DNA from 4 places in the Streptomyces sp. NPDC050997 genome. Region 2 is predicted to be linked to each of the others. Evidence: riboswitches for the same ligand, from Rfam matches in the RefSeq annotation. Region 2 holds a riboswitch; each other region holds the start of a gene.

Region 1 (2,192 bases), on a different contig from region 2:
ACGTGGAGACGACCTGCCTGGGCCAGGCCGGCTCGTCCGCCTCGGTGCTGCTCGCCGCGGGCACGCCGGGCAAGCGGAACGCGCTGCCGGGCGCTCGGATGGTGATCCACCAGCCCGCCTTCACCCAGCCGATCCAGGGGCAGGCCAGCGATCTGGCCATCCAGGCCGAGGAGTTGACCCGGGTACGAAGCCGACTGGAGGAGATGCTCGTACGGCACACCGGGCGGACGTCGGAGCAGGTGCACACGGACATCGAGCGGGACAAGATCCTCACCGCCCAGGAGGCCGTGGAGTACGGCCTGGTGGACCGGCTCATCCCGAGCCGCAAGGCCTCACGTCCCGCACCCGGAGCGAGGTGATCCCCGATGCTGCCCGATCTGCCACCGCTGCCCGCCCTCACCAGCGCCGAGGGTGAGTTGATCGACCGTTACCTCGACGTGGTCGACCTGCTCGGCCGGATCAATCCGGCGCAGCACGGGGACACGTACCGAGGACTGCGTGCCGCGCAGGCACTGGTCGGCAAGGCGGCCGCACTGCGGGACGCGCTGGCGCTGATGCACCGTCGGGGCGAGACCGAACTGCACGCCGACACGCTGGCGCGTGCGCTGCGCGTGCTGGACGGGGAGCGCCGCACGGCTCGCGTCACGGTGCCGCCGCGCTCCGACAGTTGACGCACCCCCAGCCGGTCCGGACGCGCCGACCCGCTCCCGCGACGTCCGGACCGGAGCCGAAACGGACCAAACGGGGTACCGCCAATCAGAGTAGACGTGCCTCCATTTTTCGGCCTGACAGGGTTGCGCAACGCGCGTAGTCCGGGGACGAAATGGGGCGTTCCGCTGCTGGTCCAGGCCTCCTCGGGCCCTTCAACACCCCTTCGAACATGGGGGTGTCCACCCGAACGGGTGAGTGGTGAGTAACAACACAAACCCCCGGTTCCATTGGGTTTTTCGGACATCCGTGAGCCAAGATCCCTGACTGACGACAAGACCCCGCCACAACGGCGGGGCGATCCGGGCGGACGCCGAGTCCTGCCGCCGCCCGGATGACCGGTCGACAGAAGTGGATCGGCAGGAGTGGAGGACCCAGGCACGACGGGTCGCCGGAACGGTCACGCCATGACCGGGTCGAGCAGCCCTTGGGGTGAAGCCGCGTCAGCGGCCGGGCAACTTTGTCAGCCCGAATCCGACAGGTCATCCTTCACAGGCGGCTGACGAAGGGTTGCGCATGACTGCGCTCAATCGTGTCCCGTCGCTCATGGTCAGGGCCGGTACGGCCTCGGCCTTCGCCATCGCCGCCGTCGGCGGCTCGGTGGTGGTCCCGGGCGTCGCCTCCGACGCCGCGGCCGCCACACCGGCGACGAAGGCACTGCAGGTCGCGGCGTCCAAGAAGGGCTCCCCGTACAAGTACGGGGCCACCGGACCGAAGAGGTTCGACTGCTCCGGACTGACGCTGTACTCGTTCAAGAAGGCGGGCAAGAAACTGCCCCGCACGGCTGCCCAGCAGTACAACAAGACGCGCCACATCACCTCCAAGAGCCGCAAGGCGGGAGACCTGGTCTTCTTCCACTCGGGCTCGAACGTGTACCACGTCGGCATCTACGCCGGGAAGGGCAAGCTCTGGCACTCCCCGAAGACCGGGGACGTCGTACGGCTGCAGAAGATCTGGACGAAGAGCGTCTGGTACGGCCGGGTCAAGTGACCCTCCCGCGCGGGGTGACGGCGATCTGACCCGCCGTCGCCCCCGTGGGGCCTTCATTCCTGACCGCCTCGCGGCCTCCGGCGCGCCCACCGCTCCGCTACGGCTCCTGCTGTCCCGCCGCCGGCACCGACTCGGCCGGGACGGACCACGGCAGTTCGATGGAGACCGTCTTGCCGCCCTCTCTGGTGGGTCTGACTCTCAGTTTGCCGCCGCACTCCGCGGTCAGCCAACGGATGATCACCATGCCCCGGCCGTTGTCCTGCTGGACGGCGGCCGGCAGCCGTTTGGGGAATCGCGGGTGGCTGTCGGTGACACCGATGCGCAGGTGTTCATCACGGTCGAGCTCGATGTCCACCGTGAAGGTGGGTGACTGTCCGAAGGTGTGCTGTACGGCGTTGGTGGTGAGTTCGGAGACGATCAGCCGGATGGTGTCGGCGATGTCCGTGTCCGCCGCCAGTCCCCACTCCACCAGGGTGGTGAGCACATAGGCGCGG
Region 2 (2,192 bases):
GTCCGCGTCGAAGACTCCCTCCGACTCCTCCGAGGCGCCGTCGGACGGTTCGAGCAGGGCGGGCAATTCGGCCAAGTCCGGCACGTCCGCTGATTCCGGATCCGGATCCAGTGACTCGCAGGCATCCGACAGCCCCTCCACGAGTGCGGCAAAACAGGATGACTCGGACAACTCCTGGCGGGTGGGCGGCTCTTCGAGCCTGGTCGACACCGGAGCCCTCGGTGGCGGCAAGCACCGCGGCGACAGTGCCGACGAGGACGCGGCCGCCGACACCGCCGACACCGGCACCTCCGCCGGCCGTCACGCCGCCGGCGGTGAGTACACCGTCCGCGTCGGGGACACGCTCGAGTCCATCGCCGACTCCCTTGACCTCCAAGGAGGGTGGCGCGCCCTCTACGAGGAGAACAAGCAGGCGATCGGCTCCGACCCAAGTCATATCGCCCCCGGTCAGACCCTTGGACTTGGTGCCGAATAGGGCTAAACCGACGGGAGTTCACGTCACACTTCGCGCTGAATGTCCCATTTGGTGAAAGTGTGGGATGACTCTCAGAAGCCCTGATCGTCTTTGAAATTCCGCGGATCGCGTGTCTACGGTCAGGACCGCTCGCCAACACGAGCCCCGTCTGCCGCAACGCCGAATCCTGCCAGTGGCCGTACGGGAACAGTCGTCGCGTAAAGCGCCGTAGGCAGGAGCGGGGGACCCAAGGTAAGTGCCGGGCCCAGCAGTCAGCTGGACCGGCTTGGGGTGAAGTCGCGTCCCGGAAGGGACGCGGCCGGGCAACTCAACCGGCCCGAACCCGACAGCTCACCTCGTAGGCGTCGGTGAGGGGATCAAGCATGCTGTTTTCCGGTCAGGGCAAGCACCGCCGTCCGTCCAAGGCCACCCGCGCCGCCGCGATAGCGGGCGTCACCGGTGTCGCCATCGCCGCTCCGCTGATGGCGGCCGGCAACGCCTCCGCCGCCACCGCCTCCGAGTGGGACACCGTCGCCCAGTGCGAGTCCGGCGGCAACTGGTCCATCAACACCGGCAACGGCTACTACGGCGGTCTGCAGTTCTCCGCCTCGACCTGGGCCGCGTACGGCGGCACGCAGTACGCCGGGCAGGCCAACCAGGCTTCCAAGACGCAGCAGATCGCGGTCGCCGAGAAGGTTCTCGCCGCCCAGGGCAAGGGTGCCTGGCCGGTCTGCGGCAAGGGTCTGTCCGGCGCCTCCACCGGCGGCGGCACCGACACTTCGTCCGGCAGCGGCTCGTCCAGCAGCTCTTCCAGCTCGTCCTCCAACAGCACCGCCGACCGCTCGAGCGAGCAGCCGGCCTCCCGCTCCAACGACCGTCCGGCGGCCAAGAAGACCGTCACCACCCCGACCGGCAAGAAGGTCAAGAAGGGTGACGGGGAGTACAAGGTCGTCAAGGGTGACACCCTCGGCTCGATCGCCGCGAAGCACAAGGTCGAGGGCGGCTGGCAGAAGCTGTTCGAGCTGAACAAGGACATCGTTCAGGACGCCAACCTCATCTACCCGGGCCAGCAGCTGCACCTGAAGTAATACGCGGCGCCCGTCCGAACCACAGCGCCCTCACATGTGTGGTCCTCATACTGAAGGCCTCGTGAGGGCCCCCCGTCCCCACGGGCTCCCCGCTCTGGTGCGCGTTCCCCCGTACGCACCGGAGCGGGGTTTTTTGTGCGGTCTTTCCCGCGACCTTCGTGTGGTCTTTCTCGCCGGTCTTTGTTCCGTTCGGAAACAATTTCCTCTCGGTTCTGTCCAAGAGGTGGGTGACAGGCTGGCCGATCGCCCCAAGGCGGTTAGGCTCATCTCGCGGAGCCGACCGCGACTCCGTGCACTACGGGCCTCGCGGCCCCGCGTACCCGCGTCACATCCCAGAAGGAGATGCTCGTGCCGTCCATCGACGTCGTCGTAGCCCGGGAAATCCTGGACTCCCGAGGCAACCCCACGGTCGAGGTCGAGGTCGGCCTCGACGACGGCAGCACGGGTCGTGCCGCCGTTCCGTCCGGTGCCTCCACGGGTGCCTTCGAGGCCATCGAGCTCCGCGACGGTGACCCCAACCGCTACCACGGCAAGGGTGTCGAGAAGGCCGTCCTCGCCGTCATCGAGCAGATCGGCCCGGAGCTGGTCGGCTACGACGCCACCGAGCAGCGCCTGATCGACCAGGCCATGTTCGACCTGGACGCCACCGA
Region 3 (2,192 bases), on a different contig from region 2:
ACCGCCTGCTGGACCGGCTGCGCCAGGCCCACCCGGGCGTCGCCTTCGAGTCCTGCTCGGGCGGCGGCGGGCGGATCGACCTCGGTGTCATGAGCCGTACCGACCAGGTGTGGACCTCCGACAACACCGACCCGCTCGACCGGCTCGCCATCCAGCACGGCTTCAGCCAGATCCACCCCGCGCGCGTGATGGCGGCCTGGGTCACCGACAGTCCCAATACCCAGCTCAACGACCGGGTCAGCACACTGCGGTTCCGGTTCGTCAGCGCCATGGCCGGGGTGCTCGGAGTCGGCGGGGATCTCGCCGAGTGGACCGAGGAGGAGCTCGCCGAGGCCCGCGACTGGGTGACTCTCTACAAGGAGATCCGCCCCGTCGTGCAGCGCGGCGACCTCTATCGGCTGCGCCCGCCGGAGGGTGGATCGAGTGCGGTGCAGTACGTGCTGGGTGACGAGTCGGTCGTCCTGGCCTGGCTCCAGGCGCAGCGCCACGGCGAGCCGGTGCCGGCGCTGCGGCTGCGCGGACTTGACCCGACGGCGTCGTACGAATGCCGCGAAACGGGCGAAGTCCACCGAGGGGCCGTGTTGTTGCACCACGGCCTGCGGACCGGCCTTCGGGGTGACCTCGATGCGACGGTTCTCCGGCTGCGCCGCATCTGAGAGTTCTGTCCGAATTAGAACCTTCATTGCAACTCAGCCTGAAATGAGGCTATCTGAGGAACGGTGCGTGAGCAGCGTCATATTCGTGACCGTGCGTCGCCCGTCATGTTCACGTAATTCTTATGTATTTCAAGGGGATTTGAGGTGCGGGCGACCCTGTCGATTTACTGAGGGTGACTGGGAATTCCGTAAGGGATCAACAAAAACGCATTCGCACGCAACCTCCCGCTTGTCCTATTGCGTCTTAGTCGCTTACGTTCGCCACCGATCCGGACGGACGCCCAATCCTGCCGCCGCCCGGAGACCGCACACACTCACCCGCACACGGCAGGAGCGGGGGACCCACAGGCACAACCGCCTGTTTCGGTCTCCGGAACAGGCTAGGGGTTAAGTCGTGCTTCGGTACGGCCGGGCATCTCCAGTCCGCACCCGACAGCTCACCTCGCAGGCGCCGGAGAGGAATTCGCCATGCCCGCGAACGGTAAGCACCGCCGCACGAAGACCCAGCGCTTCGCTCGTTCCATCGCCGTCGCCGGAACTGGCGGCGCCGTACTCGCACTTCCGCTTCTGGGGGCCACCGGCGCCCATGCGGCGAGTGTCCAGTCCCTTTCGGGAAATGCCGTTCAGTCGTCCGTCGCGACTACCGCGAAGAAGTCGGTTGCCGAAAAGGCGACGGCCGAAAAGAAGGTGGCCGCGCGGACTTCGGGCGCGAAGACCTATGTGGTGCGCGTCGGCGACTATCTCGCGAAGATCGCCAAAGAGCAGAACGTCAGCGGAGGCTGGAAGAAGCTCTACGAAGACAATCGTGAGGCCATAGGCGACAACCCGTCGCTGATCCATCCCGGTCTGAAGCTCACGATAGGGAAGAAGGCCGCGACGGGTGCCGAGAAGCCGGCCTCCGCGCCGAAGCCGAAGCCGAAGTCGGCCTCCGCGTCCTCGTCGAAGAAGTCGGCGGCCGCCGCTCAGAGTGCCGTGACCACCAGCACCGCGAACGGCTTCACCCTCCCGGTCAGCGGCGCCACCATCGGCACGGGCTACCACGTGGCGGGCAGCATGTGGTCCAGCGGCTACCACACCGGTGTCGACTTCGTCGTCCCGACCGGTACTCCGCTCAAGGCCGTCGGTGCGGGCACGGTCGTCTCCGCGGGCTGGGGCGGCGCGTACGGCAACCAGGTCGTCATCAAGCTGGCCGACGGCTACTACGCGCAGTACGCGCACCTGTCCTCGCTCTCCGTCTCCGGCGGTCAGACCGTGACCGAGGGTCAGCAGATCGGCCTCTCCGGCGCGACCGGCAACGTGACCGGTCCGCACCTGCACTTCGAGATCCGCACCACGCCGGACTACGGCTCGGACGTGGACCCGATCGCCTACCTCCGCTCGAAGGGTGTCTCGGTCGGCTGACGCCCTCACGACCACCTGCCCCACACGCTGCCGAAGGCCGGACCCCTGATCCCCGGGTCCGGCCTTCGGTATGTCCGGGTCCATCACGCCATGTTCTGAACCCTTCCTGGTCAATCCGTGATCACCGCATTGCGG
Region 4 (2,192 bases), on a different contig from region 2:
TATTTTTTGGACAGCCGGGCATCAGAAACGCCGAAAGCCCCGGCTCGGGGAGCCGGGGCCTCGGGTTGTCTCGCCGCCCGTCGTCAGACGTTCACGGACGCGCGCGTCAGACGTTCACGGGCGCGTGCGTCAGGCGTTCACGCCGTGCGATCGGAGGTAGGAGACCGGGTCGATGTCCGAGCCGTACTCGGCGCTCGTGCGGGCCTCGAAGTGCAGGTGGGGTCCGGTGACGTTGCCGGTCGCGCCGGAGAGGCCGATCTGCCGACCCGGGGTGACGGTCTGCCCCACCGAGACGCCGATGGACGACAGGTGGCCGTACTGGGTGTACGTGCCGTCGTTCATCTTGATGACGATCTGGTTGCCGTACGACCCGCCCCAGCCGGCCTCGACCACGGTGCCGGAGCCGACCGCGTGGACGGTGGTGCCGGTCGAGGCGTGGAAGTCGATGCCGGTGTGGCTGCCGGAGGACCACAGGGAGCCACCGCTCTTGTAGCCCGTCGAGACGTACGAGCCGGAGATCGGGGCGACATAGGTGTTGAGGCGCTTGCGCTCCTCCTCGCGGGCGACGCGCTCCTTGGCCTCGCGGGCCTTGGTGGCCTCCACGACCGCCCTCTTGCGCGCGGCCTCCTCGGCCTTCTGCTGCGCCTCGGCCTCCTCGGCGGCCTGCTTCTGGGCGACGGCCTGGGCGTCGATCTGGTCCGCGATCGAATTACCCATGGTGATGACGGGGGTGAGGCCGGTCTGCTCGACCGCGGGCTCGGCGGCGAGCGCCGGGGCGGCCAGGGTACCGATGACGCCGGTGGTGGTGAGTGCCGCGACACCCGCCGCGCGGGCGGTGCCGCGCTTCATCCGGCTGGGACGACGGTGCTTCCCGGCGGCGCACATGAACGCCATGTGGTGGCTTGTCCTTTCCTTCCTTCTCGCCTACCGGGTTAGCTGACGGGTTCGGAGCAGGAAGGTCTCCTACGGACCCCCTCGCGGTGCGCGCGGGCGTCCGATTCACCCCAGGGACTTCACATGTGGGTCCCCGGCTCCCCTGGCTCGCGCCATGCGGGGACTCGGCGATGACTGTCCGGTGCCGCGGATGCGGCGCACTGGCTGACGGACAGCCCGGATGACGCTAAGCGGGGCAACTTTCAATCCCCAAACGGATCACGGCTTTTGTAGCGCATGCCACAGGGCAGACAGGCAACCTCTCCCCCAATTCGGACATCGAGGGGCCCCAGTGACTGTGCTGTCACCGGGGCCCCGGGCACACCTGTGGCCACTTCGCGGAGGTGTGGTGACTCCGCTGTGGCTGCTCCGTGCCTTTACTCCGTGTCGCTACTCCGTGTCGCTACTCCGCGGAGACGACGGAGACTTCGCCGATGCCGAGAGCCTCTACGGGCTCCTTGATCTGCGCGGCGTCTCCGACGAGGACGGTCACCAGACGGTCCACCGGGAAGGCGCTCACGGCCGCCGCGGTGGCCTCCACGGTGCCGGTCGAGGCGAGCTGCTGGTACAGCGTCGCCTGGAAGTCGTCGGACAGGTGCTGCTCGACCTGGTCGGCCAGCGTGCCCGCGACCGCCGCCGCGGTCTCGTACTTCAGCGGCGCCACCCCGACGAGGTTCTGGACGGCGACGTCACGCTCGGCGTCGGTCAGCCCCTCGGCCGCGAGCGTGCGCAGCACCGTCCACAGGTCCTCCAGGGCGGGGCCGGTGTTCGGCGTGTCCACGGAGCCACTGATGGCGAGCATCGCGGCACCCGAGCCGTCCGGAGTCGAGCGCAGGACCTGCCCGAACGCCCGGACCCCGTAGGTGTAGCCCTTCTCCTCCCGCAGGACGCGGTCCAGACGGGAGGTGAGGGTGCCGCCCAGGCAGTACGTGCCGAGCACCTGGGCCGGCCACACGCGCGCGTGCCGGTCGGGGCCGATGCGGCCGATCAGCAGCTGCGTCTGGACGGCACCGGGGCGGTCCACGATGACGACCCGGCCGGTGTCGTCGGCGGTCACCGGCGGCACGGGACGCGGCTGGGCCGAGGAGCCGGTCCAGGAGCCGAGGGTGTCGCCGAGCAGCGCGTCGAGCTCGATGTCGGTGAGGTCGCCGACGACCACGACGGTGGCGGTGGCCGGGCGGACGTGCTTCTCGTAGAAGCCGCGTACGGCCGCCGAGTCGATGGACTCGACCGTCTCCTCGGTGCCCTGGCGGGGGCGC

The links. A riboswitch is a leader RNA that binds a small molecule or an ion and turns the genes downstream of it on or off. The one in region 2 is predicted to bind cyclic di-AMP.
Positions count from the first base shown of each region.
Region 1: another riboswitch for cyclic di-AMP. It lies ahead of AB0H86_RS10640 (C40 family peptidase); the one in region 2 lies ahead of AB0H86_RS20140 (transglycosylase family protein).
Region 3: another riboswitch for cyclic di-AMP. It lies ahead of AB0H86_RS35530 (peptidoglycan DD-metalloendopeptidase family protein); the one in region 2 lies ahead of AB0H86_RS20140 (transglycosylase family protein).
Region 4: another riboswitch for cyclic di-AMP. It lies ahead of AB0H86_RS30670 (M23 family metallopeptidase); the one in region 2 lies ahead of AB0H86_RS20140 (transglycosylase family protein).

Region 1 is NZ_JBFAGK010000004.1:144,697-146,888, reverse strand. Features, by position in the region: gene AB0H86_RS10650 (ATP-dependent Clp protease proteolytic subunit) at 1-359, shown strand, start outside; gene AB0H86_RS10645 (hypothetical protein) at 366-671, shown strand; cyclic di-AMP (ydaO/yuaA leader) riboswitch at 1,010-1,221, shown strand; gene AB0H86_RS10640 (C40 family peptidase) at 1,225-1,698, shown strand; gene AB0H86_RS10635 (ATP-binding protein) at 1,796-2,192, opposite strand, start outside.
Region 2 is NZ_JBFAGK010000008.1:112,980-115,171, reverse strand. Features, by position in the region: gene AB0H86_RS20145 (transglycosylase family protein) at 1-475, shown strand, start outside; cyclic di-AMP (ydaO/yuaA leader) riboswitch at 669-834, shown strand; gene AB0H86_RS20140 (transglycosylase family protein) at 838-1,542, shown strand; gene eno (phosphopyruvate hydratase) at 1,891-2,192, shown strand, end outside.
Region 3 is NZ_JBFAGK010000022.1:5,421-7,612, reverse strand. Features, by position in the region: gene AB0H86_RS35535 (alpha-galactosidase) at 1-656, shown strand, start outside; cyclic di-AMP (ydaO/yuaA leader) riboswitch at 958-1,120, shown strand; gene AB0H86_RS35530 (peptidoglycan DD-metalloendopeptidase family protein) at 1,125-2,057, shown strand.
Region 4 is NZ_JBFAGK010000016.1:123,490-125,681, reverse strand. Features, by position in the region: gene AB0H86_RS30670 (M23 family metallopeptidase) at 130-894, opposite strand; cyclic di-AMP (ydaO/yuaA leader) riboswitch at 908-1,074, opposite strand; gene AB0H86_RS30665 (pitrilysin family protein) at 1,337-2,192, opposite strand, start outside.